2 regions of the Streptomyces sp. NPDC006691 genome follow, and region 2 is predicted to be linked to the other one. Evidence: predicted binding sites of a transcription regulator. Region 2 holds the regulator's gene; the other holds the start of a gene.
The links. The regulator HrcA, encoded in region 2, represses chaperone genes, less so after heat shock. The targets are predictions, from matches to a motif close to TTNGCACTCNGNNNNNCNGAGTGCNAA.
Positions count from the first base shown of each region.

Region 1: groL (chaperonin GroEL) is a predicted target of HrcA. The motif match lies at 12,938-12,964, and genes of this name have one in related genera.

Region 1 is NZ_JBIAGW010000010.1:113,332-127,856, forward strand. Features, by position in the region: gene nagA (N-acetylglucosamine-6-phosphate deacetylase) at 1-437, opposite strand, end outside; gene ACFYNP_RS22480 (ROK family protein) at 437-1,537, opposite strand; gene ACFYNP_RS22485 (extracellular solute-binding protein) at 1,820-3,037, shown strand; gene ACFYNP_RS22490 (DUF3263 domain-containing protein) at 3,714-3,947, shown strand; gene otsB (trehalose-phosphatase) at 4,047-4,886, shown strand; gene ACFYNP_RS22500 (trehalose-6-phosphate synthase) at 4,952-6,463, opposite strand; gene ACFYNP_RS22505 (GlxA family transcriptional regulator) at 6,494-7,564, opposite strand; gene ACFYNP_RS22510 (alpha/beta hydrolase) at 7,695-8,657, shown strand; gene ACFYNP_RS22515 (glucosyl-3-phosphoglycerate synthase) at 8,731-9,678, opposite strand; SAM riboswitch class I at 9,815-9,980, shown strand; gene thrC (threonine synthase) at 9,998-11,284, shown strand; gene ACFYNP_RS22525 (MoaD/ThiS family protein) at 11,316-11,591, shown strand; gene ACFYNP_RS22530 (cold-shock protein) at 12,025-12,228, shown strand; gene groL (chaperonin GroEL) at 13,094-14,525, shown strand, end outside.
Region 2 is NZ_JBIAGW010000003.1:420,103-434,627, forward strand. Features, by position in the region: gene ACFYNP_RS08720 (PhoH family protein) at 1-839, opposite strand, end outside; gene ACFYNP_RS08725 (PfkB family carbohydrate kinase) at 1,121-2,170, opposite strand; gene ACFYNP_RS08730 (glucarate dehydratase family protein) at 2,416-3,729, opposite strand; gene ACFYNP_RS08735 (MFS transporter) at 4,038-5,348, shown strand; gene ACFYNP_RS08740 (adenosine deaminase) at 5,499-6,533, opposite strand; gene ACFYNP_RS08745 (ribonuclease Z) at 6,568-7,479, opposite strand; gene ACFYNP_RS08750 (histidine triad nucleotide-binding protein) at 7,581-7,940, opposite strand; gene ACFYNP_RS08755 (hypothetical protein) at 8,044-8,610, opposite strand; gene ACFYNP_RS08760 (16S rRNA (uracil(1498)-N(3))-methyltransferase) at 9,438-10,181, opposite strand; gene ACFYNP_RS08765 (nitronate monooxygenase) at 10,178-11,269, opposite strand; gene dnaJ (molecular chaperone DnaJ) at 11,438-12,574, opposite strand; gene hrcA (heat-inducible transcriptional repressor HrcA) at 12,575-13,594, opposite strand; gene ACFYNP_RS08780 (MBL fold metallo-hydrolase) at 13,750-14,472, shown strand.

The sequences.
Region 1 (14,525 bases), on a different contig from region 2:
GCCGGGTCCGGGTGGCGCAGCAGGCTCTCGCTGTGCGCGCCCTTGCGGCAGGGCGAGATGAACGGGCCCTCGAAGTGGATGCCGGCCAGATCGCCCTGCTCGACCAGCTCGGAGAGCAGCCCGGCGCGCTGCGCGAGCACGTCCATCTCGCCGGTCACCGTGGAGGCGACGACGGTGGTCGAGCCGTGCAGGCGGTGGGTGTGGACGCCCTTGAGGACGTCCTCGACCGTGCCGTTGGTGAAGGAGGCGCCGCCGCCGCCGTGATTGTGCATGTCGACGAAGCCGGGAACGATCCAGTGGCCCGACAGGTCGAGCGAGGCCGCATCGGCCGGGGCGGCTCCGGCGATCACGGTGCCGTCGACGATCACGCGTCCGTTCTCGACGACCCCGGTCGGGAGGACGACACGGGCGCCGGAGAGAACTTTCGATGCGGCCATCAGGCGGTTACCTCACTGGAGTCGGAGTCGGCACTGGGGTTGGGGTCGGCACTGGGATCGGAGTCGGGGGCCGGGTCGGCGCTCGGTCCGCCGGTGCCGGCGGTCTTGGCGTTCTCAACGGTCCTGGCGGCAGTGGCGGGTCGGGTGGCTTCCGCCACCAGGTCCCAGGCGAGCAGGCCCGCGCCCAGGCACCCGGCGGTGTCCCCGAGGGCCGCGGGGACGATCTCGGGCAGCTTCTGGAACGTCACCCGCTCCTCCACCGCGGCCCGGAGCGGTACGAACAAGGTTTCCCCGGCTTCGGCCAGTCCGCCACCGATGATCAGCACCCGGGGGTCGAGCAGGGTGAGCGCGGTGACCAGACCGTCGGCGAGCGCCTCGATCGCGTCGCGCCACACGGCGATCGCGCGGGGGTCGCCCGACTCGACGGCCTTGGCGCAGTCGGCGGCGTCCGCGGCCGGGTCGCCGCTGGCCTCGGCCCAGGCCAGCGACACCGCGGAGGCCGAGGCGAGGCGCTCAAGACAGCCCCGCTGGCCGCACGGGCAGGCGACGCCGCCGGGGCGTACGACGATGTGGCCGATCTCCCCGGCGAAGCCGTGCGCGCCCGGCTCGACCCGGCCGTCGATGCCGATGGCGCCCGCGATCCCGGTGCCGAGCGGCACGAACAGGAAGCGGTCCGCGCCCCGGCCCGCGCCGACGCGGCCCTCGGCCAGACCGCCGGTGCGCACGTCGTGGCCGAGCGCGACCGGTACCCCGTGCAGCCGCTCGCTGAGCAGCCGCCGCATCGGTACGTCCTGCCAGCCCAGGTTCGCGGAGTACGCGGCGATCCCGTTCTCGGCGTCGACGATGCCGGGCACGGCCACACCGGCCGCCACCGCGCTCTCGCCCAGGTGCTCCTCGCCGTACGCCCGCAGATCCTCGGCGAAGGCGAGGATCGACTCGACCACGGCTTCGGCCCCGCGCTCCCTGCCGGTGGGCCTGCGCGCCTCGTGCAGCAGCCTGGGGGGGCTGGGGGCAGTGTCCCCGGACAGCGCGGTGTCCGCCCCGACCAGGGCGGCTTTCATCCCGGTGCCGCCCACATCCAGGGCGATGACGTGTCTCACGGAGGACAGTCTCGCGCCAACACCCACTAAAGGTCTAGTCCACTCGCCGGAAGAAAGAGAAAGCGCTTTCTGCGCTGAAAGTTTCCCAATGTACTCTTGCTCCGGGCGTTGCGGAAGCGATATGCGACTGGTGTAGACCTCATTCCCCCGTATGAGGGAAAATCGCAGCTCAATACAGGACGTCACGGGGGACCGGCTGGATCCGCCAGGATCACAACGAGGGTGGGATAGCGCGTGCGCAGGCGCTTCTTGGGCTTGACCGCGGCGGTTGCCGCATTCGGTATGACGGCAGTGCTCTCGGGATGTGGCGGGCAGAGCGGGTCCGGTGACGTCACCCTCAAGCTGGTGGCCGCCGACTACGACATAGCCGGCGGCAACACCACGAAGACGTACTGGCACGACGTGGTGGCCGACTTCGAGAAGAAGAACCCGAACATCAAGGTCGACGTCCAGGTCTTCTCCTGGGACGTGGTCGACGCCAAGGTCGCCGAGATGGTGAAGGCGGGCAACGCCCCCGACATCGCGCAGATCGGCGCGTACTCCGACTACGCGGCGAGCGGCAAGCTCTACAGCGTCGACCAGCTGCTCTCGATCCCCGTCGAGGCCAACTTCCTCTCCCCGCTCGCGGACGCGGGCAACGTCAAGCGCGTTCAGTACGGCATGCCGTTCGTGGCCTCCACCCGGCTGCTCTTCTACAACCAGACGCTCTTCGACCAGGCCCACATCAAGGCGCCCACCACCTGGGCCGAGATCGCGTCCGACGCCAAGGCGCTCAAGGCCAAGGGGGTGAAGACCCCCTTCGCGCTGCCGCTCGGCAGCGAGGAGGCACAGGCCGAGACAATGATGTGGATGCTCAGCGGCAACGGCGGCTACACCAACACCGTCGACGGCTACGACATCGACTCGCCCGAGAACATCCAGACCTTCGACTGGCTGAAGACCAACCTGGTCGAGCCCGAACTGACCGGGCCGGTCGCCCCCGCCAAGCTGAACCGGCAGGCCGCGTTCGACGCGTTCGCGAAGGGGGAGGTCGGCATGCTGAACGGCCACCCCTCGCTGATGGAGCAGGCGAAGAAGAAGGGCATCAAGTTCGGCATGGTCCCGCTGCCCGGCCCCAACGGCCAGGCCAAGGCGGCGATGGGTGTCGCCGACTGGATCATGGGCTTCAAGCAGGGCGGGCACCGGGCGCAGATCGGCAAGTTCCTGGACTTCACGTTCTCCGACGACAACGTGCTCAGGTTCGCCGACCAGTACGACCTGCTGCCGTCCACGGTGTCGGCGTCCTCGGCGATGGCGGCGGACGCCAAGCACAAGGAGCTGAAGCCGTTCCTGGCCGCACTGCCGACGTCCGAGCTGCCGCCGGTCGGCAAGACGTCGTGGCCGAAGGTGAGCGAGACGGTGAAGAAGAAGATCGGTACGGCTGTGGCGCCCGGGGGGTCGCCGAAGGCGGTTCTGCAGGACATCGCGAAGGTGGCGCTGGACGCGGAGAACGCCGAATAGCCCTGGCTTCCTCGGGGCCCCCGGCCCCGAACCCCGGGGGGTTTTCCCACCCGCCCGCCCGTGGCTCGGGGTCGGTTGGGTTCCGGCTCCCTGGGGCTGCGCCCCAGACCCCGGGGGTTTGCCCACCCGCCCGCCCGTGCGGCGGGTTGGGTGAGCTGAGCCCTGGGGCTGCGCCCCAGACCCCTGCGGGGGCTCCGCCCCCTGCACCCCCGTTCGCGCCTGGACGGCGCTCGTCCTCAATCTCCCCCAAGGCCTTAAGGGCCAGGGGGACCCCCATGACGGGCTGTAGGTGCCCCAGCACCGGTACGGCCAGGGGCGCGGGGAACTGCGCGAGAAGCGACCGTGGTCCGCAGCCGACAGGGGCCTTTAGGGGCGCGGGGAACTGCGCGAACAACCACCCACGGTGCGAGGACGTAAACGGGTTTAGGGGCGCGGGGAACTGCGCGACCAGCCCCGCACGGCCTGCGGACGAAGCACGAAGGACGCAGACGAGGCCGCGCCTCCGGGGTCCGGGGCGGAGCCCCAGCCACGTCCGCCTCCGGGGTCCGGGGCGGAGCCCCAGCCACGTCCGCCTCCGGGGTCCGGGGCGGAGCCCCAGCCACGTCCGCCTCCGGGGTCCGGGGCAGAGCCCCAGTCACCCGCGCCTCCGGGGCCCGGGGCGGCTACCGTGGGCGGCATGGCAGACGACGACCTGGACGCCCGCGCCCGCGCCGTCCTCCGGATGGAAGCGCAGGCCTGGTCCACACCCGGCGCCAAGGAACGGGCCATCCGCGAGGAGCTCGGGGTGTCGCCCACCCGCTACTACCAGCTCCTCAACGCCCTCCTCGACGACACCCGCGCCCTGTCCCACGACCCGGTCACGGTCAACCGCCTCCGCCGGATCCGCGACGAACAACGCGGGCGGCGCTGACCAGAGCCGAGCCGGACGGGCCGGCGCCGGGCCCCACGCCCCGTTGCGCCACACGTGCCCCCGTCCGCCACCGGCCGGCTCCCCGATAGGGTCACCCGCATGGGAAGCCAACCGGAACCCCTGCCGACCCCCGCCACCCCGTCCGGCCGTGACGGCCTCGCGGCGATCCTCGCGCGGCCCGAGAAGGCCGTCGTGGCCATCGACTTCGACGGCACGCTCGCAGAGATCGTCGCCGACCCCGAGCTGGCCCGGGCCCACCCCGACGCCGTACCCGCGCTCGCCGCGCTCGCCCCGCACGTGGCCTCCGTGGCCGTGATCACCGGCCGCCCGGCCGGTGTGGCCGTCCGCTACGGGGGCTTCGCCGGCGTACCCGGCCTGGAGCACCTGGTGGTCCTGGGCCACTACGGCGCCGAGCGCTGGGACGCGGTCACCGGCACCGTCCACACCCCCGCGCCCCACCCCGGCGTCGCCGCCGCCCGCGCGGAACTCCCCGGGTTCCTGGAATCGCACGGGGCCTGGCGCGGCACGTGGGTGGAGGAGAAGGGCCAGGCCGTGGCCGTCCACACCCGCCGGGCCGCCGACCCCCAGGCCGCCTTCGAAGCCCTGCGCGACCCTCTCGCACAGCTGGCCGCCCGGCACGGCCTGGTCCTCGAACCCGGCCGCATGGTCCTTGAGTTGAGGCCCCCCGGCATGGACAAGGGGGTGGCGCTCGCGGCGTACCTGCGCGAGGTGGGCGCCGAGTCCGTCCTGTACGCGGGCGACGACCTCGGCGACCTCCCCGCCTTCGCCGCCGTCGAGAAGCTCCGTTCGGACGGCACCCCGGGGCTGCTGGTGGCGGCGGACACGGTGATCCCCGAACTGGCCGAGCGGGCCGACCTCTCCCTGAACGGGCCCGCAGCGGTAACGGCGTTCCTGACAGCCCTTGCCCAGCACCTGTAGCCCTGGCCCAGCACCTGTAGCCCGCCGCGCGCCCTCCGGGGTCGAGGGCGGCGCCCAGGCAGGCCCTAGCCCCCCAGCGCCTCCAGCTGGTCCAGGAACCACCGCCGGGGCGGCAGCGCCGTGCCGGCCGCCGCCAACCGCTTCGTGCGCTCGGCCCGTTCCCCCTCCGGCAGGGACAGCGCCGCGTGCAGCGCCGACGCCGTCCCCGTCACGTCGTACGGGTTCACGACCAGCGCGTCGTCCCCCAGCTCCGCCCACGCCCCCGCCTCCCGCGAGAGCACGAGCGCACAGCCCGCGTCGGAGACCACCGGGACTTCCTTCGCGACGAGGTTCATGCCGTCGCGGACGGGATTCACGAGGGCGACGTCCGCGAGCCGGTACGCCGCGAGGGAGCGCGCGAAGTCGTCCTGGACGTGCAGCACGACCGGGGTCCAACCAGGCGTTCCGTAAAGGGAGTTGATCTCCTCGGCGACCCGGGCGACCTCAGCCGTGTAGTCCCGGTACACCGCGAGGTCCTGCCGCGAGGGGTACGCGAACGCGACGTGCACGACGCGCTCGCGCCACTCGGGGTGCGTGTCGAGCAGATGCCGGTAGGCGAGCAGCCCGCGCACGATGTTCTTGGACAGCTCGGTGCGGTCGACCCGCACGATCGTCTTGCGGCCCGCCCCGATCTGCTCGCGCAGGGCCGCCATCCGGTCCTCGACATCGGCCTCGTGCGACCGCTTCCGCAGGAAGTCGCCGTCCGCGCCGAGCGAGTGCACGGCGATCTCCGTCGTACGCTCCTGCCCACCGGACCCACCGGACCCACCGGACCCACCGGACCCACCGGACCCCCCGGCCGCCCCGTGCCGGAAGAAGCGGCGCCCCTGCGCGTCGGGCCCGGACACCTCGCCCGCCTCCGCGGGCAGCACGCCCGCCACCGAGTCCAGGAACGCCGACGCCCACCGCCGGGTGAGGAACCCGAGCCGGTCGGCCCCCAGCATCCCGCGCAGCAGCTGCTCGGCGATGTCGTCGGGCAGCATCCGGAAGTAGTCCACCGGCGCCCACGGCGTGTGCGAGAAGTGGCCGATGCGCAGGTCGGGCCGGAGCTCGCGGAGCATGCCCGGCACCAGCGCCAGGTGGTAGTCCTGCACCAGGACCCGCGCCCCGTCCGCCGCCTCGGCCGCCAGCGCCTCGGCGAAGGCCCGGTTGTACGCCTCGTACGACGCCCACTGCCGCCGGAACTCCGCGTCGAAGACCGGTTCCAGCGGGATCTGGTACAGCATGTGCTGGACGAACCACAGCACCGAGTTAGCGATGCCGTTGTACGCGTCGGCGAACACCTCGGGGTCGATGTCCAGCATCCGGACGCCCTGCTCGCCCACGCCCTGCCGTACGGCCGCGCGGTCGCCCTCGCCGAGCGCGGCACACACCCACACCGAGTCCACGTCGGAGCCGATCGCGCTGAGCCCGGAGACCAGCCCGCCCCCGCCCCGCTTGGATTCGAGGGACCCGTCGTCCTTCAGGGTGTACGAAACGGGGCCTCGGTTGGAGGCGACGAGGACCTGAGCCCGGGGAGTTTCCTGCGCGGTGACCATATTGCGGAACCTAGCCCGCCCCGCATTACCTCAAACACCCGTACGCCCACCCCCATGGGAAGGAACCGGCCACCCCCTCCGCCACCGGGCCCGCTCGTCCTCGGAGAGGGGCCGTGCGGAGGCGGGGGTGGCCGAGCGGAATGCCCGCCGGTAGGCGGACGGGGTGATGTCCAGGGCGGTGCGCATGTGCTGCCGCAGGTTGGCGCCGCTGCCCAGGCCGGCCCGGGCGGCGATGTCGTCGACGGGCAGTTCGGTCGACTCCAGCAGATGGCGGACGTGGGCCAGGCGGGCCGAGGCGAGCCACTCGGCCGGGGAGAGTCCCGTCTCCTGCCGGAAGCGCCTGGTGAAGGTCCGTACGCTCATGTGGCAGTGGGCCGCGAGGTCCTGGAGGGAAAGCCGCCGATCCAGGTGTTCCGTCATCAGCGTCCGCGCCCGGGCCGTCGAGGTGCCCGCGTCCTCCCGGACCGGGTGCTCGACGTACTGCGCCTGCCCTCCGTCCCTCATGGGCGCGACGACGTTGTACCGCGCCACCCGGTTCGCCACGGAACTGCCGTGGTCCTCCCTGACCAGGTGCAGGCACAGGTCGATGGCGGCCGCGCCGCCGGCCGACGTCAGGATCCCGCGATCGGCGATGTAGAGCGGGTCGGTGTCGAGGTCGACCGCGGGGAAGAGCCGCCTGAACTGCTGCGCGTAGCGCCAGTGGGTCGCGGCCCGGCGGTCCTCCAGCAGGCCGGCGGCCGCGAGCACGAACGAGCCGGTGCACAGGGACACCACCCGGGCACGGCGCCGGGCCGCACGGCGCAGCGCTTCGGCGACGGGGGCGGCCACCGTGCCGCCGTCCAGTACCTCCGGGCAGCGGGTGCCGGCGACGATCACCGTGTCGGCGTGCTCCAGCAGGGACAGGTCGCCCTGCGGTGTGACGCCGTACCCGTTCACCGTCGGTACGGGGGAGCCGTCCGGGGTGAGGGTGCGCACCTCGTAGGCCGCCGTGCCCGCGCGGGTCTCGACCGCGGCCAGCATCTGGGCCGGGATGCTCAGGTCGAAGGCCACCACCGGTGCGAGAGCCAGCACGGCCACAAGATGCGGAGTCGCCACAGTCATGGCCCGATAGTTGCACATAGTGACTCTCGGGCCACTTCTGGGCCGCTCGTGATCGGCAGAGACTGAGATCAGTTCCGCACATCAGGCCGGGCAGCACCCGGTCGAACACCCGGAAGGTGCTCATCCAGCCATGACCGTCCCCGCTGTGGATCCCGAGATCCAGACCCTGCTCGACACCGCCGACACCGGCGTCTTCCCCGTCCGTGGCCTGGACGCCGTCCTCGCCGACCCCCAGCGCTACGCCCTGCTGCGCGCACACCCCGACACCCCCGTCGACGACCGGGTCGAGGTGCGAGACCTGTACATCCCCGGCCCCGCAGGGCCACTGCGACTGCGTGTCTACCGCCCGGACACCACCGAGGACCTGCCGATGATCCTCTACATACACGGTGGTGCCTTCACCTACGGATCCCCCGAGGCCGAAGAGGGACGCTCCCTGCGCTACGCCCGCGACGCCCACGCCGTCGTCGTCTCCGTCGACTACCGCCTCGCCCCCGAACACCCCTACCCGGCCGCGGCCGACGACGCCTACGCCGCTCTGACCTGGATCGCCGACAACCCGGCCGAACTCGGCGCGGACCCCACACGCATCGCGCTGGCCGGCGGCAGCGCCGGCGGGAACATCGCCGCCTCCACCGTGCTCCGCGCCCGCGACCAGGCGGGTCCGCACCTGCTCTTCCAGTCCCTGACCTACCCCAGCGTGGACGGCGGTCTCACCACCGCCTCGGCACGGGAGTTCACCGATACCCCGGTCTTCGACCGGGCCGCGCTGGAACGGGCCGTGCGGTACTACGCGAAGGACGGCCACGCCGACCCGTACGCCTTCCCGATCCGCGCCACCGATCTCAGCGGCCTGCCGCCCGCCTACATCGCCGTGGCCGAGATCGACCCGCTGCGCGACGAGGGCCGCGACTACGCCGCCCGCCTGTCCGCCGCCGGCGTCACCACCGAACTCGTCCAGGTCCCCGGCGCCGTCCACGGCTTCGACCTCCTCTTCCCCGGGGCCCGGATCAGCGAACGCAACCTCACCGACCAGGTACGCGCCCTGCGCGAGGCCCTCCACCCCCGAGAGTCCGCCGGGGCCGCGCGCTGACCCGGCCGAAGCCGCGGCCGCCCGGGCCGCGCGGCGGACCACGCCGCCCGGGCCGCGCGGTGGACCACGCCGCCTAGGCCGCGCGGTGGACCGCGTACTCCTCGATCTCCCGCATCGGCGGCCGCTCCTCGGTGTCCACCGCGTATGTCCGCGGTACGAAGCCGTGCTCGCCCCGCTCGAACTGGGTCAGCTCGGGCCGGACGAGATGGCCGCGCGACAGCCGCGACTGCGCGGTGCGGTAGATCGCGGCGGCCATCCGGCCGAGCGCCTGCCCGTCCTGGTGGCGGTGCTTGCGCACGCCCACGTCGACCTGGGCCAGCGCGTCCAGGCCCACCGTGTGCAGCGCGTCCACCAGCAGCGCGAGCTCCACGCCGTACCCGACGGGGAAGGGCAGCCGCTCAAGGAGCGAGCGCCGGGCCGCGTACTCGCCGCCCAACGGCTGGACGATTCCGGCCAGTTGGGGCCAGTGCAGATTGAGCAGCGGGCGCGCCACCAGCTCGGTGACCCGGCCGCCCTGGCCGGCCCCGGTCCCGAAGGGGCGGTCGTACATCGCCTTGACGAACGCCACGTCCGGGTCGGTCAGGAGCGGTCCGACGATGCCGGAGACGAACCCGGCGTCGAAGTCCTTCAGGTCGGCGTCGATGAAGCACACGATGTCGCCGCTGGTCACGAGCAGCGAGCGCCACAGCACCTCGCCCTTGCCGGGCAGCGCCGGGAGGCGGGGCAGGATCGCGTCGCGGTGCACGACCCGGGCGCCGGCCTTCGCCGCGACCTCGGCCGTACGGTCGGTGGAACCGGAGTCGACGACCACCAGCTCGTCGACCAGCGGCACGGCCTCCGTCATCAGCTCGCGCCGGATCGCGGCCACGATCTCACCGACCGTGCCCTCCTCGTCCAAGGCGGGCAGGACCACACTGACCGTGGTCCCCGTGCGGTGCTTCGCGGCCAGGATCCGCTCGATCGGTCGCTCGGCCGCGGCCCAGGAACGCCTGCTCAGCCAGCGTTCCACCTCTTCCAGCACGGCTCCTGGCCTCCTTGTGTGATCCATCTCGCGGTTCGGACGACTATCTCAACCGTCCAGGGCTTCGGTTACAGTCTTGAACAACGCGGATGACCGTCGCATGTCGGGGGTCGTCGTCACGCTGACAATCGAATACCGCTCATCCAGAGGGGCAGAGGGATACGGCCCGTTGAAGCCCCGGCAACCCTCCAGTCGGTTCTCGTCGATCGCGTCGGTCACGACACGGTCCGGACACGAGGCCACCGGCTAGGGAAGGTGCCAAATCCGTCTCATGGCGAAGTTCGTCATGAGGAAGATGAGGAGAAAGGGCCTCCCCTCCATGTCTGCTCAGACTGTTGAAACCCGCACCGCCGTCGACCTCGGTCCGGCATCCGGACTCTCCTGCCGCGAGTGCGGCCAGCGTTTCGAACTCGGGCCGATTTTCGCCTGCGAACTGTGTTTCGGACCGCTCGAAGTGGCCTATGACCTGCCGCTCGGCGACCCCGAGGCGCTGCGCAAGCAGATCGAGGCCGGCCCCGAGAACATCTGGCGTTACGCCCCGCTGCTGCCCGTCCCCGCGGACGTCGCCGACAAGCCGAACCTGAACCCGGGCTTCACCAAGCTCGTCAAGGCCGAGAACCTGGCCCGAGAGCTGGGCGTCGAGCCCGGCAAGCTGTTCGTCAAGGACGACTCCGGCAACCCGACGCACTCCTTCAAGGACCGCGTCGTCGCCCAGGCCCTGGAGGCCGCCCGCGCCTTCGGCTTCACCACGCTCTCCTGCTCCTCCACCGGAAACCTGGCCGGCGCGGTCGGCGCCGCCGCCGCGCGGGCCGGCTTCCGCTCCTGCGTGTTCATCCCGCACGACCTGGAGCAGGGCAAGGTCGTCATGGCCGCGGTGTACGGCGGCGAGCTCGTCGGCATCGAGGGCAACTACGACGACGTGAACCGGTTCTGCTCCGAGCTCATCGGCGACCCGCTGGGCGAGGGCTGGGGCTTCGTCAACGTGAACCTGCGTCCGTACTACGGCGAGGGTTCCAAGACGCTGGCGTACGAGATCTGCGAGCAGCTCGGCTGGCGGCTGCCGGACCAGCTGGTCATCCCGATCGCCTCCGGCTCCCAGCTCACCAAGATCGACAAGGGTCTCCAGGAGCTGATCAAGCTCGGCCTGGTCGAGGACAAGCCGTACAAGATCTTCGGCGCGCAGGCCGAGGGCTGCTCCCCGGTGTCGACCGCCTTCAAGGCCGGTCACGACGTCGTGCGCCCGCAGAAGCCGGACACCATCGCCAAGTCGCTCGCCATCGGCAACCCGGCGGACGGCCCGTACGTCCTGGACATCGCGCGCCGCACCGGCGGTGCCGTGGAGGACGTGAACGACGAGCAGATCGTCGACGCCATCAAGCTGCTCGCCCGCACCGAGGGCATCTTCGCGGAGACCGCGGGCGGTGTGACGGTCGGCGTCACCAAGAAGCTCATCGAGGCCGGCCTCCTCGACCCGTCGCTCACCACGGTCGTGCTCAACACCGGTGACGGGCTCAAGACGCTGGACGCGGTGGCCGCCACGTCCCAGGCGACCGCGACCATCCGCCCGAGCCTGGACGCCTTCCGCGACGCGGGCCTCGCCCACTGAGCCACTGCTGATCGACTAGGAGCACCGAACCATGAGCGTGAACGTCCGCATCCCCACGATCCTGCGCACCTACACCGACGGCAAGGCCGAGGTCGCCGCCGAGGGCACCACCCTCGCCGAGGTCCTCGCCGACCTGGAGAAGAACCACACGGGCATCGCCGCCCGCGTCCTGGACGACCAGGGCAAGCTGCGCCGCTTCGTCAACGTGTACGTCAACGACGACGACGTGCGCTTCGAGCAGGGCCTGGAGACCGCCACCCCCGAGGGCGCCGGCGTCTCGATCATCCCGGCCGTCGCGGGCGGCTGAGCCGCGCCGCGTTTAACCCGAGTCGTACTCGGAGTTGCTCTTGAGTTGCCCCTGAGTTGCCCCCTCCGCACGAGAAGCGGAGGGGGCAATTCAACATGGTTGAGCGGGGTAGAGTTGGGGAAGCCCCTTCGCTTCGAGTGCCAAGTGCATATGAGAACGCGACAACATGGGGTCAAAGTGTGAGAGCCCTTTGCGCAGTAAGTGCGCTTTGTCCGGCCCGACTTGCCCCGGAATGCAGAATAAATGGCATTCCGCTCCCCGTGCGTGCCCGGAATTCTCGTCCGATTGACCTGTTGCAGAGGGCAGTTGGACAGATACATTCAGCCGCGGTCGACGCGTTCCGGCGCACACCCTCTCCTGTCGGAGGGTGCAGGTCTGACCCGGGTCCGCGAAGTGTGGTCCCGTGCAAGGGCCAGTAATAGGGGAGTTAGGCATGGCTCAGGGCACCGTCAAGTGGTTCAACGCGGAGAAGGGGTACGGCTTCATCGCGGTCGACGGTGGTGCGGATGTTTTCGTCCACTACAGCGCGATCCAGATGGACGGTTACCGCACCCTTGAAGAAGGTCAGCGAGTCGAGTTCGAGATCTCGCAGGGCCAGAAGGGTCCGCAGGCGGACATGGTCAAGCTCGCCGTCTGATCTCGGCGCGATCGACCAGCGACGCAAGCAAACTTGAAGGGGGCCACCCGAGAGGGTGGCCCCCTTCGAGCACCCCCGGCCCCGCTGCGGCCCGGCTCCACCGCGGCGAGCGCGAACGGTGGGGTGCTGACTCGCCTACAGGATTGCGGGGGCTGTGGCATGTGCGCGGCATCGCCGCGAGGGCGGCGGGGCGCTGGGTCACCTTCAGGGGCGCGGGGAACTGCGCGAACAGCCACGCACGGTCCGCGGGCGGGAACGGGGTGTTGGGGGCGCGGGGCAGTCATCATGTGCGGTTTCGCCGCGTGGGCGCGAGGTGGCGGGGTGCTGGGTCACCTTCAGGGGCGCGGGGAACTGCGCGATCAGCCACGCACGGTCCGCGGGCGGGAACGGGGTGTTGGGGGCGCGGGGCAGTCATTATGTGCGGTTTCGCCACGTGGGCGCGAGGTGGCGGGGCGCTGGGTCACCTTTAGGGGCGCGGGGCAGGGACATGTGCGGGGCTTCGTCACGGTGGGCGCGAACAACCACGCACGGTCCGCGGCCGAACCGATCCAGCCGGGGCGCGGGGGCGGAGCCCCGCCGGAAACCGGGGCCGGGGGCCCGTGAGGCACCAGTAGGGCACCCCGAAGACCCCGTGCGGCAGCCCGAAGAGAAGGCACCCGGTTCCAGAGACTCGCTTGCACTCGCAGGGGCCGAGTGCTAATCATTGGGCTTAGCACTCTCCCAGTGAGAGTGACAGAACTTGGATCGGGTCAGTGAGGTCCGCAGACCGCGTGGGGCAAGGAACCACAAGGGATGCAGGCCGTCCGTCGCGGGCACCGGCGCGATCCACGAAGAACGCCACCCCTGTCCGGGAGGACCACTTCACATGGCCAAGATCATCGCGTTCGACGAGGAGGCACGGCGCGGTCTCGAGCGCGGGATGAACCAGCTCGCCGACGCCGTCAAGGTCACCCTCGGCCCCAAGGGCCGCAACGTCGTCCTTGAGAAGAAGTGGGGCGCCCCCACGATCACCAACGATGGTGTTTCCATCGCCAAGGAGATCGAGCTTGAGGACCCGTACGAGAAGATCGGCGCCGAGCTGGTCAAGGAAGTCGCCAAGAAGACGGACGACGTCGCCGGTGACGGAACGACCACCGCGACCGTCCTCGCTCAGGCCCTGGTGCGCGAGGGTCTGCGCAACGTCGCCGCCGGCGCCAACCCGATGGCCCTGAAGCGCGGCATCGAGAAGGCCGTCGAGGCCGTCTCCGCCGCCCTCCTGGAGCAGGCCAAGGATGTCGAGACCAAGGAGCAGATCGCTTCCACGGCCTCCATCTCCGCCGCCGACACCCAGATCGGCGAGCTCATCGCCGAGGCGATGGACAAGGTCGGCAAGGAAGGCGTCATCACCGTCGAGGAGTCGCAGACCTTCGGTCTTGAGCTTGAGCTCACCGAGGGCATGCGCTTCGACAAGGGCTACATCTCGGCGTACTTCGCCACCGACATGGAGCGTATGGAGGCGTCGCTCGACGACCCGTACATCCTGATCGTCAACTCGAAGATCAGCTCGGTCAAGGACCTGCTGCCGCTCCTTGAGAAGGTCATGCAGTCCGGCAAGCCGCTGCTGATCATCGCCGAGGACGTCGAGGGCGAGGCCCTGTCGACCCTGGTCGTCAACAAGATCCGTGGCACCTTCAAGTCCGTCGCCGTCAAGGCTCCGGGCTTCGGCGACCGCCGCAAGGCCATGCTCGGTGACATCGCCATCCTCACGGGCGGCACCGTCATCTCCGAGGAGGTCGGCCTCAAGCTGGAGAACGCCGGTCTCGACCTGCTCGGCCGCGCCCGCAAGGTCGTCATCACCAAGGACGAGACGACGATCGTCGACGGCTCCGGTGACAGCGACCAGGTCCAGGGCCGCGTCAACCAGATCCGCGCCGAGATCGAGAACTCGGACAGCGACTACGACCGCGAGAAGCTTCAGGAGCGCCTGGCGAAGCTCGCCGGCGGTGTTGCGGTCATCAAGGCCGGTGCCGCCACCGAGGTCGAGCTCAAGGAGCGCAAGCACCGCATCGAGGACGCCGTTCGCAACGCGAAGGCGGCCGTCGAGGAGGGCATCGTCGCCGGTGGTGGCGTGGCCCTGCTCCAGGCCTCCGCGGTGTTCGAGAAGCTTGAGCTTGAGGGCGACGAGGCGACCGGCGCCAAGGCCGTGAAGCTGGCCCTGGAGGCCCCGCTCAAGCAGATCGCCGTCAACGGTGGTCTTGAGGGCGGCGTCATCGTCGAGAAGGTGCGCAACCTGCCCGTCGGTCACGGCCTGAACGCCG
Region 2 (14,525 bases):
ATCTTCGAGTCGAAGCCGAGCCTGGTCAGGAACATCTTCATCTGCTCGGCGCTGGTGTTCTGCGCCTCGTCGAGGATGATGAACGCGTCGTTGAGGGTGCGGCCGCGCATGTACGCCAGCGGGGCGACCTCGATCGTGCCCGCCGCCATCAGGCGCGGGATCGAGTCGGGGTCGAGCATGTCGTGCAGGGCGTCGTACAGCGGGCGCAGATACGGGTCGATCTTCTCGTAGAGCGTGCCGGGCAGGAAGCCGAGGCGCTCGCCGGCCTCCACCGCGGGCCGGGTCAGGATGATCCGGGTGACCTGCTTGGACTGGAGGGCCTGGACCGCCTTGGCCATGGCGAGGTAGGTCTTTCCGGTACCGGCGGGGCCGATACCGAAGACGATCGTGTGCTTGTCGATCGCGTCGACGTACCGCTTCTGGTTGAGGGTCTTGGGGCGGATGGTGCGGCCGCGGCTGGAGAGGATGTTCTGCGTGAGCACCTCGGCCGGCGTCTCGCCGTGTCCGTTGCCGTCGGCCTGGCTGCCGTTCGCCCTGCCGTTGCCGTTGCCGCTCGCACGGAGCATGGCGATCGAGCGTTCCACTGCGTCCTCCGTCATCGACTGCCCGGTGCGGAGCACCAGCATCATCTCGTCGAACAGTCGCTGGATGAGGGCGACTTCCGTCGCGTCCCCCACGGCGCTGATCACATTGCCCCGTACGTGGATGTCGGCCGACGGGAAGGCCTTCTCGATCACGCGCAGCAGGGAGTCGCTCGAACCCAGGACGGTCACCATGGGGTGCTTGGCCGGAATGGTGATCTGGGCGTGCGCCTGCGGTTGTGTGGGTGTCTGAGTCATGGGCCGGCTCTGGGGCCTGCACATACCTCCCGTTGCAGGGTCCTCGCTGTTCGAGAGCCTCTGGGATACCAAGCGTACGACTTGCCGTGCGGCGCGCCGAGAGGTTTTCCACCCCGCGTGGTTTTCGGGGGTGGCGCCCCGAGCCCCGGGGGGGCGGGCGCCCGCCCCCCGGGTCCTGGGTCCTGGGTGCCCTCAGCCCCTGGGTCCTGGGTGGCCCCGTCCCCCCTCCGTCTGCGGACGGCGTCCCCGGGGCGCCGCCCCTGGGACCCGCGCCGCAGGCGTTACGCCGGGTGGCGGAAGCCCAGGGTCGGGAGGGCTCGGCGCAGGGGCCAGGTGCGGGCCGCGCCGGGGAGCAGGGCGGAGAGGAAGGCGTAGCGGCGCAGGGCCGCCGGGTCCTGGTCGGGCAGGGTCCGTACGCGCTCCCACCAGCTGGCCACCTCCGCCCAGCCCGGCGCCGAGAGCGATCCCCCGAACTCCTGGACCGAGAGGGCCGCCGTCAGCCCCGCGAAGGCGAGGCGGTCGGCGAGCGGCCAGCCCGCCAGGGTGCCGGTGACGAAGCCGGCCACGAAGACGTCGCCGGCTCCGGTCGGGTCGAGGGCCTCCACCTCGATGGCCGGGACGTCCGCCGTCTCCCCCGTCGCGCCGTCCACCGCGTACGCCCCCTCGGAGCCCAGCGTCACGACCGCGAGCGGCACCTTCTCGGCCAGCGCGCGCGCCGCGGCCCGCGGGCAGTCGGTGCGGGTGTAGCGCATCGCCTCGGCGGCGTTGGGCAGGAACGCCTCGCAGTGTTCGAGCTCGGGCAGTCCCGCGAGGTCCCAGCGGCCGGTGTCGTCCCAGCCGACGTCCGCGAAGATCCGCGCACCCGAGCGCGCCGCGTCCTCGATCCAGCCCTCGCGCCGGCCCGGCACCAGCGAGGCGACGGCGGCGCGGGCCCGGGGCGGCCCGTTGGGCGCGGACAGTTCGTGGGGTGCCTCGTGCCCGTGGGTGACCATCGTGCGCTCGCCCTCGTACGCCATCGAGACGGTGACCGGGGAGTGCCAGCCGGACACGGTCCGCGACAGCGACAGATCGATGCCCTCGCCCTGTTCGAGCGCGTCCCAGCAGTACTCGCCGTAGTGGTCGTCGCCGAAGGCCGCGGCCAGCGAGGTGCGCAGGCCCAGGCGGGCGAGCGCGGTGGCCATGTTGGCGACGCCGCCGGGGCTCGAACCCATGCCGCGGGCCCAGGACTCGGTGCCGCGCACCGGTGCCGAGTCGAGCCCGGTGAAGATGATGTCGAGGAAGACCGTGCCGGTGAGGAAGACGTCGCAGGGCGGATCGCGCGGGTCGCGCAGCCCGTCGAGCGGGTCGACCCGTGAGGACCGTCGCGGCTCGGCGCCCGGGGCACGGCGATGCGGGTTCCACTCGGCGGGCTCGGGCACGGGCTCGGGCGCGTGTCCGGGGCCAGGCAGCCGGGGCTCGTGGTGCGGGTGGGACGGCTGCTCTCTGCTGTCTGGTGTCGTCACGGCGGGCTCTCCGTTCGCGTACAGATCTGGCAAGTCTGCCCGATGCGCACCGGAGAAGGGCCGCCGCGGTGCCGCTACCAGCGCGGAAGTGCCGGAGCCGTCCAGTCGGCGTACTCCGGTGCCCGCCGCATCGCGGCCGCGTCGTCGCGGTCGCGCAGGGCGCCGTCGTCGTCGAGCCAGCGCCGGTGCAGCCGGGCCAGTTCGGTGCGGTCGAGCTCGACGCCGAGGCCGGGGGCGTCGGACACCGCAAGGCGTCCGTCGCGGAACGCGTGCCGGACGGTGATCACGTCCTCCGTCTGCCACGGGTAGTGGCTGTCGCAGGCGTGGTTGAGGTTGGGGACGGTCGCCGCGACGTGGGTCATCGCGGCGAGGCTGATCCCCAGGTGGGTATTGGAGTGCATGGACAGGCCCACCCCGAACACCCGGCAGATCGCGGCGAGTTCACGCGTGTTGCGCAGACCGCCCCAGTAGTGGTGGTCGGACAGGACGACCTGCACGGCGTCGCTCAGGAAGGCCTCGCGGATCTCGGGGAACGTCGTCACGCACATGTTGGTGGCGAGCGGCACCGAGGCGCCCCGGGACACCTCGGCCATGGCGGCCGTGCCCGGCGCCGGGTCCTCCAGGTATTCGAGTACGTCGGCGAGTTCGGCGGCCACCCGCAGCGAGGTCTCCGGTGTCCAGCCGCCGTTGGGGTCGAGCCGGAGCGGGTGGCCGGGGAAGGCGGCGGCCAGGGCGCGGATCGCGGCGACCTCCTGCTCGGGCGGGAAGACGCCGCCCTTGAGCTTGAAGGAGCGGAAGCCGTACGCGCGCACGAAACGGCGGGCCTGCCCGACGATCCCCGCGGGGTCGAGCGCCGCGCCCCAGGAGTCCTTCTCGCCCGCGCCGCCCGGGTGTTCGGCCCAGCGGTAGAAGAGGTACGCGCTGTACTCCACGGCGTCGCGGACCTTGCCGCCGAGCAGGGTGTGCACGGGTACGCCGTGGATCCTGCCCAGCGCGTCCAGGCAGGCCACCTCGAAGGCGGAGACGACGGACAGGCGCAGCTTGTCGGCGGTCTGGGCGCCGCGCAGCCCGCCGACGCCCACCGAGGCATCGATCCGGGAGGCGTCGACCGCGATGTCGTCCATGGATGTGAACAGTCCGTTGAGGTCGGCGAGGTCATGGCCGACCAGCGCCTCGGCGTACGGGCGGGCCAGTTCGAGGTACTTGGTGTCGCCGTACGTCTCGCCGATGCCGGTCACCCCCGCGTCCGTGACGACCTCGACGATCAGACGGGGCGTGTAGGGCTGGTGCACGCCCTGGACGTTGAGGAGCGGGGGGTCGCTGACGAGGACGGGGGTGAGCCGCACCCCGGCGATCCGTCGCACACCTTCGGAGGCAGCTCGATCCATGGGGTCCCGTCCATCCGTCCGGCCGCTCACTCATCCATCAACGCAAATCGAGACTAGATATGTGAACGATCACCGTCAAGGGTCACGCTCTCCCGCCACCCGGCCCCAACTCCCCTCCCCCTCCGCGAAATTCGCTCTTCTACCCGGCGAATCCCAGGACAAACGAAACGTGACCCAGATCACTCCGTCCTGACTTTTCGTGTCCTCGGGACGCTTGATACAAATTGGCCTCGCGATCCCGTACAACACCGGGCGCATCCCCCCTCTTTGACCTCTCTGCCCCACGGGCACTGTTCCTTGGAACGCCCATGTCCGCACGCCCTCGTGCCGCCTGGCCCCTGGTCGCCGTCTTCACCGCCGGTTACCTCGCCGCCTACCTCCTCCCCACCGTCGTCGGCCGGCTCTCGGCCGGCCTCGGACTCTCCCCCGCCGAAGCCGGACTGGTCGGCTCCGCCCTCCTGTTGAGCTCGGCCACGGCCGGTTTCACCCTCGCCTCCAGAGTGGAACAGCACGGGCCGCGCCGCCTCGCCCGCTACGGCCTCGTCCTCGCCGTCACCGGGTACGGCGCCGCCGCCCTGACCACCCTGGTCCCGCTCGTCGTGGCGGGCGCGATGGTCGGCGGGCTCGGCTCCGGTACGGCCACGGCGGTCGCCGCGGCCGGCATCGCCGCCCAGCGCGACCCCCACCGGGCCTCCACGCTCGGCCTGCTCTCCGTGTCCGCGACGGCCGGCGTGCTCTATCTGACGATCCCTCACCTCGGCAGCGGCCACGCCACCCCGCTGGCCTCCATCGCCGCCGTGGCACTCCTGGTGTGGCCCGCCACACGATGGCTCCCGGACGCCTGCGGTTCGGCTCCGCAGGTGGAGACCGTCCAGGTCGCGGCGGGCGTACGGCTTCCCCACCGGCGCTCCGGCACGGTCCTGGCCGCGACCATGCTCTGCTGGTCCCTCGCGCAGAACGCGCTGTGGGGCGTGAGCGGGCGGATCGGCCTCACCCAGGCCGGGCTGACCGAGGTCACCGTCGGCATGGTCTTCGCGGCCGGGCTCGGCGCGGGACTGCTCGGGGTGCTCGGCGCGGGTGCGCTCGGCGCGCGGCTCGGCCGTGCGGTGCCGATCGGGGCGGGTACGGCGGTCATCGCGGCCTGCATCGTGGCGAGTTCGTCGGCACGGGGACTGCTGTCCTTCGCGACCGGAGAGATCCTCTGGAACGTCTTCTACCCGGTCGTCCTGTCCTATCTGATCGGCCTGTCCGCCTCGCTCGACCCGCGCGGACGCTGGGCGGTGCTCGCGGGCTCCGCGTCCTCGCTCGGGGTCGCCTGCGGGCCGCTCACCGGAAGTCTGCTCTCGGAGTACGCCGGGTACCGGGGCATGGGGCTCGTGCTGTGCGCGCTGCTGCTGCTCATCGCGGCGCCGATGACGGCGGTTGCCCTGCACACGTCCGGACGGCCGTTGGTGCCGGGGTCCATCCGGCGGCGGGGCGGCATGCCCGCGGCGGTGGTCGCGGGGCGGGGGGCCGCCTCCGCGGCGCTGCTCCCGCAGATCGGCGTGCCCGAGCAGGAGGTGGCCGAGATCCCGATCCGCTCGCGGGCGAGACGCCGCCGCAAGGTCCTGGCGTCCTGAGCCCTTCCCACCCCGCCCCTTCCCACCCCGCCCCTTGCCGCTGCGACGCTCTGGGGCTCCGCCGCGCGGCCTCCCGCGACCAGCCGCGCACGCCCCGCAGCCGAACCGGGGGGGCGGGGCGGAGCCCCAGGAAAGCGTGGTCACCCGGGGCTAGGACTCCGGGAAGTCGTAGGCCTCCACCTCCGCGAGGTACCGCGCACGACGCGGCTCGTCGTCATCGAGGAACGCCGCCTCGAAGGAGTTGCGGGCCAGCTCCCGGAGCCGCTCCGGGGAAAGCCCCAACGCCTCCCGCACCGCGCGGAAGTTGTCCTCCACGTACCCGCCGAAGTACGCGGGATCATCGGAGTTGACCGTGCACAACAGTCCCGCGTCCATCATCGCCGGCAGCGGATGCTCCGCGAGGACGTCGACCGCCCGCAGCCGCACGTTGGACAGCGGGCACAGCGTGAGCGGCACTCGGTCGCGGACCAGCCGGGCGACCAGGTCAGGGTCCTCCAGGGCGCGCAGGCCGTGGTCGATCCGCTCCACGCCGAGCAGATCCAGCGCCTCGGTGATGTACGCGGGCGGCCCCTCCTCCCCCGCGTGCGCGACCCGGCGCAGGCCGAGCGCGGCGGCCGCCTCGTACACCTCGCGGAACTTGGCCGGCGGATGCCCGACCTCCGCCGAGTCGAGGCCGATGCCGGTGATCCGGTCCAGGTACGGCCGGGCCGCCTCAAGGGTGAGCAGCGCGGACTCGGCCGGCTCGTCGCGCAGGAAGCACATGATGAGCCGGGTCGAGACGCCGTGGCGTTCCTCGCTCGTGGACAGGGCGCGCCACAGGCCCTCCACGACCGTGCCGATGGAGATGCCGCGCGCCGTGTGCGCCTGCGGGTCGAAGAAGATCTCGGCGTGCCGCACGCCCTGGGCCGCGGCGCGGGCCAGATACGCGTCGGCGAGCGCCGCGAAGTCGTCCTCGGTCCGCAGCACCGTCATCAGCGAGTAGTACAGGTTCAGGAAGGACTGGAGATCGTCGAAGAGGTACGCCTTGCGGAGTGCCTCGGTGTCGGCGTACGGCAGCTCGACGCCGTTGCGCGCGGCGAGTTCGAAGGCCAGCTCGGGTTCGAGGGTGCCTTCGATGTGGAGGTGGAGTTCGGCCTTGGGGAGGGGCGCGAGGAGCGGGGTGGGGAGCGGAGCGGGGAGGGGCATGGGGGCTTCCTAGGGTGGTGCTCGGTGCGGTGCTTCAGGTGGTGCGCTTGGGGACCGGGACCCTGATGAGGTCGGCGGCCACGGTCAGCTCGCCCTCGAATCCGGCGGCCCTGGCCTGCCGCTCGAACTCCTCCGGGTCGGAGTACCGCTGCGAGAAGTGGGTGAGGACCAGATGGCGTACGCCCGCGTCCCGGGCCACCGCCGCGGCCTGACCAGCCGTCAGATGCCCGTGGTCGACGGCCAGTTGCAGGTCCCCGTCCAGGAACGTCGACTCGATGACCAGCATGTCGCAGCCGTCCGCGAGCTCGTGGACGCCGTCGCACAGCCGGGTGTCCATGACGAACGCGAACCGCTGGCCGCGCCGGATCTCGCTGACGTCGTCGAGGGCGACGCCGTTCAGCTCGCCCTCGCGTTGGAGGCGGCCCACGTCGGGGCCCCTGATGCCGCGCTCGGCGAGCAGCTCGGGCAGTATCCGCCGCCCGTCGGGCTCGACGAGCCGGTAGCCGTACGACTCCACGGGGTGCGAGAGCCTGCGGGCCTCAAGGCGGTACGCGTCGGTCGTGGCCAGCACCGCGCCCTCCCCCGCGACCGGCTCCTGGCCGAGCGGGACGGACTCCCGGTAGGCGGTGGCGTACCGCAGCCGGTCGAAGAAGTGCTCGCCGCTGAGCGGGTAGTGCGCGGTGACCGGGTGCGGCACCCGGTCGAGGTTGATCCGCTGGATCACCCCGGCCAGGCCGAGCGAGTGGTCGCCGTGGAAGTGCGTGACGCAGATCCGGTTGATGTCGTGGGCGGCGACCCCGGCCCGCAGCATCTGGCGCTGGGTGCCCTCGCCCGGGTCGAAGAGGATGCCCTCGCCGTCCCAGCGCAGCAGGTAACCGTTGTGGTTGCGGTGCCGGGTGGGGACCTGGCTGGCGGTGCCGAGCACCACCAATTCACGTACGGACACGGTGAGTTGCCTTGCTGTGCGCACTGTTCGGGGTGGCAGTGGTGGGGGGCGGTCGGGACGGCCGGGGGTGGCCGGGGGTGGCCGGGGGTGGCCGGGGGTGGCTATCCGGGCGGCCACTGGAGGCCGCGGCCTCCGAGGACGTGGGCGTGCGCGTGGAAGACGGTCTGGCCGGCGCCGCTGCCCGTGTTGAACACGATCCGGTAGCCGGTGCCGTCGATCTTCTCCTCGCGGGCGACCTCCCCGGCCTCGCGCAGCACGTCCGCGGCGATGGCCGGCTCGGCGGCGGCGAGGGAGGCGCCGTCGGGGTGGTGGACCTTCGGGATGACCAGGACGTGGGTTGGCGCCTGGGGGTTGATGTCGCGGAAGGCCACGGTCGTGTCGGTCTCCCGCACGACGGTCGCCGGGACATCGCCCGAGACGATTTTGCAGAACAGGCAGTCCGCCTGCGGCTCTCCGGCCACGGTCCGGTCCTCCTTGGTCGCGTTGATCAGGTAACCGCATGCTACTCAACGCGTTCGGGCGGGGTGCGGAGCGCGGGGTGCGGTGGGCGTACCTGGGGCGGGCCTACTTGCCCTGGAAGGACGGCGTGACGGTGACGGTGGCGGTGACGGTCGTGGTCACCGTGACGGTGGGGCGGCCGCCGGGCGCGGGGGCCGTGGGACCCGTCGTCGGGGCGGGCGCGGTGCAGTTGCCCAGGACACTGGCGCGGAAGACCGTCCGGCCGGACACCTTGGCGGTCAGGTCGCCCTTCACACAGCGGCCCTCGACCTCCTGGGTGACCTTTCCCTTGACGCTGATCGGCTTGCCGTCCTTGGTCTCGCCCCGGCAGTCCACATCGGCGACCTGTTTGGTGGTGCCGGCCACCGAAGGGGTCGCGCTGGGGCCGGAGTTGAGGACGGCGTTGCAGGTGAGCCACTTGACGTCGACGTGCTCGTGCGCGAGGGCGGCCGTCGCGGTCTGCTCGGTGGTGACGGCGACGGCGGCGGAGTTGAGGCCGCCGATGGGGTCGCAGGCGGTTGCGCCGCCGATCGCCAGTGCGGCGAGCAGTGGGATGGGCAGCGCGCGGTATGCCGTGCGGTGTGCCGTGCGGCGCGGGTGGTGGTTCGAGTGGTTCGACCTCTGGGCCCCCATGAGCGCCAGGGTGCCACCGCGGCCCCCCGCGCGAAAGCCCCCCACCGGCCATCCCCCCTTTCGGGGCCCGCCCCGACCCCCAACCCCACGCCCCGGGGCTCCGCCCCGACCCCGGCGCCCCACGCGTCGCCCGTCCACCGTGCGTGGCTGGTCGCGCAGTTCCCCGCGCCCCTTAACCCCGTCCTCGTCCGCAGGCCGCGGTCACTTCTCGCTCAGTTCCCCGCGCCCCCAAACCCGTCCTCGTCCGCAGACCGTGCGTGGCTGGTCGCGCAGTTCCCCGCGCCCCTCAACCCCGATCCCGTCCGCGGATCGCGGTCGCTTCTCGCGCAGTTCCCCGCGCCCCCAAACCCCGATCCCGACCTCGGACCGTGCGTGGCTCGTCGCGCAGTTCCCCGCGCCCCTTAACGCCGATCTCGTCCGCGGACCGTGCGTGGCTCGTCGCGCAGTTCCCCGCGCCCCTGTAGGCGACCCTAGCCATCCCGGTGCTGGCCCGCATCGGGCATCTTCAGCCCGTCATGGGGGTCCCCCCTGGCCCTTAAGGCCTTGGGGGAGATTGAGGACGAGCGCCCTTCAGGCGCGAACGGGGTCCGGGGCGGAGCCCCGAACGGGGGTGCAGGGGGCGCAGCCCCCGCCCGGGGTCCGAGGGGCGCAGCCCCTCAAGGGGGTCTGGGGCGCAGCCCCAGGGGCTGGACCCATCAACCCGGCCGCACGGGTGGGTGGGTGGGCAGGCCCCCCGGGGTCCGGGGCGGAGCCCCGAGGGAGCCGGAACCCGCCAACCCCGGGCAACGGGCGGGCGGGCGGGCAAACCCCCCGGGGAGCGGAGACGCTCAGGACCAGCGGCCCGTCCGGGCCAACAGGACCGCGGCAGCCGCCGTACCCGCCGTCGACGTACGCAGCACACTCGCCCCCAGCCGGTACGGCCGCGCCCCCGCCTCGGCGAACACGGCCAGTTCCTCCGGGGAGACCCCGCCCTCGGGGCCCACGACGAGGACGATCTCCCCGGTCGCGGGCAGCTCCGCCGTGGCCAGCGCACCGGAGGGATGGTCGCGGTCCTCGTGGAGGACCATCGCGAGGTCGGCGCCGGCCAGGAGCGGCGCGAGCTGCTTGGTGGTCAGTGCCTCACGCACCTCGGGGAACCGCACCCGGCGGGACTGCTTGCCGGCCTCGCGGGCCGTACCGCGCCATTTCGCGAGGGACTTGGCGCCGCGCTCGCCCTTCCACTGGGTGATGCAGCGCGAAGCCTGCCAGGGCACGATCGCGTCCACCCCGGTCTCGGTCATCGTCTCCACGGCGACCTCGCCCCGGTCGCCCTTGGGCAGCGCCTGCACCACGGTGATCCGTACCGCGGGCTCCTCCTCGGCCGCGGCGGAGGTGACCCGTACGACCAGGCGGTCCTTGCCCTCGGCCGCCACGACCACCGCGTCCGCCCAGTGGCCCGCGCCGTCGGTGAGGGTCACCTGTTCGTCGGCGCGCAGCCGCTTGACGGAGACGGCGTGCCGGCCCTCCGCCCCGTCCAGGACGAACTCGCCGACGCCCGGCACCGTGTCGACGACGAAGACCGGGGCGGTCATGACGTACTCCTCTGGTTCTTCAGGTTCTGCAAGGTGGCGGTCAACTCGGCTGCCGCTTCGTCGAGTTCGGCCGCCAGGACCTCGACGAGCCGGCCCGCGGGAAGCTCCCGCGCCAGCCGGTGGCCCTGCCCCGCCCAGAGCGCCATGCCCTGGGGGTCGCCGGCCGCCGCCGCGGCCTTGCGCAGCCCGGAGGTGAGCTGGTGCACCTGGGGGTAGCCCGCGGGGGCGTACGGTCCGTGCTCGCGCATGAAACGGTTCATCAGGCCCCGTGCGGGCCGCCCGGAGAACGCGCGCGTCAACTCGGTGCGTACGAAGAGGGGGTTGGTGAGGGCCTGCTTGTGCAGCACGTTCGCGCCGGACTCGGGGCACACCAGGAACGCGGTGCCCAGCTGAGCGGCGGACGCGCCCGCCGCGAGCACCGCGGCGATCCCCGCGCCCCGCATCAGGCCGCCCGTCGCCACGATGGGCAGCTGCACCGCCTCGCGGACGAGGCCGATCAGGGTGAGCAGGCCGATGCCGGAGCCGCCGGCCTCCGGGTCGTCGCGGTGGGTGCCCTGGTGGCCGCCCGCCTCGACGCCCTGCACACACACCGCGTCCGCCCCCGACCACTGCGCGACCTGTGCCTCCTGGGGCGTGGTCACGGTGACGATCGTGTACGTGCCCGCTTTCGCGAAGGCGTCGAGGGTGGCCCGCTGGGGGCAGCCGAAGGTGAACGAGACGACCGGCACCGGGTCCTCGCGCAGGATGGCCAGCTTGGCCTCGTAGTTGTCGTCGCCGCCGGCGTCCGTGTCGCCCAGCGGGGTCTCGTACCAGGAGGCCTCGCCGGCGAGCTGGTGGCGGTAGACGTCGATGGCGGCGGGGTCGGTGTGCGGCTCCTGCGGCATGAACAGGTTGACGCCGAAGGGCTGGCTCGTCAGCCCGCGCACCTGCTTGATCTCCTGGTACATGCCGTCGGCGGTCTTGTATCCGGCCGCCAGGAAGCCGAGCCCTCCGGCCTCGGAGACGGCCGCGGCCAGAGCCGGACCGGAGGCGCCGCCCGCCATGGGCGCCTGCACGATCGGATACCGGCAGAGATCGGTCAAAGCCATGCCCGCATCGTGCCACGACGTAGCTCCCGTACCGAATCGTCTCTTCCGTCCGCGGTGGTGAGGCCGGTCACGTGTCCGGTACACGGACACCCCGGAGAACACGGAAGGGGCCACGGGGTGAATCCCGTGGCCCCTTCCGCACGGCCCGGCGGCCGTTCACTGCTCGGCCTAGCGGCCGTTGAACGCGTCCTTCAGGCGGGAGAACAGGCCCTGCTGGCCGGGCTGGAACTGGCCCGTGGGGCGCTCCTCGCCGCGGAGCTTGGCCAGCTGGCGCAGCAGGTCCTCCTGCTGCGGGTCCAGCTTGCTCGGGGTCAGGACCTCGACGTGCACGATGAGGTCGCCCCGGCCGCCGCCGCGCAGATGCGTGATGCCGCGGGTGTGCAGCGGGATGGACTGGCCGGACTGGGTGCCCGGGCGGATGTCCACCTCCTCCATGCCGTCCAGCGTCTGGAGCGGCACCTTGGTGCCGAGCGAGGCCGCCGTCATGGGGATGGTGACCGTGCAGTGCAGGTCGTCGCCGCGGCGCTGGAACACGTCGTGCGGCAGTTCGTGGATCTCCACGTACAGGTCGCCGGCGGGGCCGCCGCCGGGGCCGACCTCGCCCTCGCCCGCGAGCTGGATCCGGGTGCCGTTGTCGACGCCGGCCGGGATCTTCACGGTGAGCGTGCGCCGCGAGCGGATCCGGCCGTCGCCCGCGCACTCCGGGCACGGGGTGGGGACGACGGTGCCGAAGCCCTGGCACTGCGGGCAGGGCCGGGAGGTCATGACCTGGCCGAGGAAGGACCGGGTGACCTGGGACACCTCGCCGCGGCCGCGACACATGTCACAGGTCTGCGCGGAGGTGCCGGGGGCCGCGCCCTCGCCCGAACAGGTCGTGCACACCACGGCGGTGTCGACCTGGATCTCCTTGGTGGTGCCGAAGGCCGCCTCGTTGAGGTCGATCTCCAGGCGGATCATGGCGTCCTGGCCGCGGCGGGTCCGCGAGCGCGGGCCGCGCTGGGATGCCGTGCCGAAGAAGGCGTCCATGATGTCCGAGAAGTTGCCGAAGCCGCCCGCGCCGAAGCCGCCGGCCCCGCCGCCGCCCGACGACGACAGCGGGTCCCCGCCGAGGTCGTAGACCTGCTTCTTCTGCGGGTCCGACAGCACCTCGTACGCGGCGTTGATCTCCTTGAAGCGCTCCTGCGTCTTCGGGTCCGGATTCACATCCGGGTGGAGTTCGCGTGCGAGGCGCCGGAACGCCTTCTTGATCTCGTCCTGTGATGCGTCGCGGCGCACGCCGAGTACGGCGTAGTAGTCCGTGGCCACTTACGACTCCGCCAGGATCTGTCCGACGTAACGTGCCACTGCGCGTACCGCTCCCATCGTTCCGGGGTAATCCATGCGGGTCGGTCCGACCACGCCGAGTTTGGCGACCGCCTCGCCGCCGGAACCGTAGCCGACCGAGACGACGGACGTGGAGTTCAGTCCCTCGTGGGCGTTGTTCTCGTGCCCGATGCGTACGGTCATGCCCGATTCCTTGGCCTCGCCGAGCAGCTTGAGGAGCACGACCTGCTCCTCAAGTGCTTCCAGCACCGGCCTGATGGTCAGCGGGAAGTCGTGTCCGAAGCGGGTGAGATTGGCGGTGCCGCCGATCATCAACCGCTCCTCGGTCTCTTCGACCAGGGTTTCGAGGAGGGTGGCGAGGACCGTCGAAACGGTTCCCCTGTCCTCCGGTTCGAAGGACTCCGGCAGGTCCTGCACGAGCTGCGGCACGTCCGCGAAGCGGCGCCCCACGACTCTCGCGTTGAGCCGGGCCCGCAGGTCCGCGAGCGCGGCCTCGCCGAACGGCGCCGGGCAGTCGACCATCCGCTGCTCGACCCGTCCGGTGTCCGTGATCAGCACCAGCATGAGCCGGGCCGCGGCGAGTGAGAGAAGCTCCACATGCCGCACCGTGGACCGCGTCAGCGACGGGTACTGGACGACCGCGACCTGCCGGGTCAGCTGCGCGAGCAGCCGCACCGTACGGGCCACGACGTCGTCCAGGTCGACCGCGCTGTCCAGGAAGTTCTGGATCGCGCGGCGCTCCGGCGACGACAGGGGCTTGACGCCCGCGAGCCGGTCGACGAAGAGCCGGTAGCCCTTGTCCGTCGGGATGCGGCCGGCGCTGGTGTGGGGCTGGGCGATGAAGCCCTCCTCCTCCAGGACGGCCATGTCGTTGCGCACGGTCGCCGGGGAGACGCCGAGCGCGTGGCGCTCGGTGAGGGCCTTGGAGCCCACCGGTTCCTCGGTGCCGACGTAGTCCTGGACGATGGCGCGCAGCACCTCAAGCCTGCGTTCACTGAGCATCGCGCACACCTCCAGTTGCCGTCCGTTTGGCACTCACTGTGTACGAGTGCCAGCAATCCCCCGGCCAGTGTACGGCCGACCGGTACGCCCCTAGCAAGGGCGGCCGACCACGCTACCGTGCGACGTCGCCCCCTGATTGCGGATAGCGTCGCGTCATGGACGTCAGTTGGGAAGAGTTCGGCTGGGAGCGGCTCGGTGACGGCGTCGGGCGCAGACGGCTCCCTGGCTGGGACGCGACGGCCGCGCTGGTCGCCGGCGAGAGCTCGCTGCTCCTGTGCGACACCGGCGCGACGCTCCGCGAGGGCGCCGAACTCCGGGCCCGGGCCGAGGCCCTCTTCGGCCGCCGTGTGACCCACATCGCGCTCACCCACCCGCACTTCGACCACGTCCTGGGCACGGCCGCCTTCGCCGGGGCCGAGGTGTACGGGGCGGTCGGCATCGAGCGGGCCCTGCGGGGCGACGAGATGCGCTCGGACGCCGTGCGCCACGGAGTGCCCCCCGAGGAAGCGGCCGAGGCGGCCGATCTGCTGGTGCTTCCGCACCACGCGGTGAGCGGGGAGTGGACGCTCGACCTGGGCGGCCGTCAGGTGCTGCTCGCCAATGTGGGCCCCGGGCACAGCGGGCACGATCTCGTGGTCCTGGTTCCGGCGAGCGGCGGCGCTCCGGAGATCGTCTTCTGCGGCGACCTCGTCGAGGAGTCGGGCGAGCCGCAGGCGGGCCCCGACGCGGTGCCCTCGCGCTGGCCGGCCGCGCTCGACCGGCTGCTCTCGCTCGGCGGCGAGGGCGCGGTGTACGTGCCGGGGCACGGGGCGGTGGTGGACGCGGGGTTCGTACGGGCCCAGCGGGACCGGCTCGCCGCGCGCTTCGGGGTGTCGTAGCGCCGCCATGCCGATGTGTCCGGGGACGTCCGTCGGTCCCGGCCCCCCGGAAT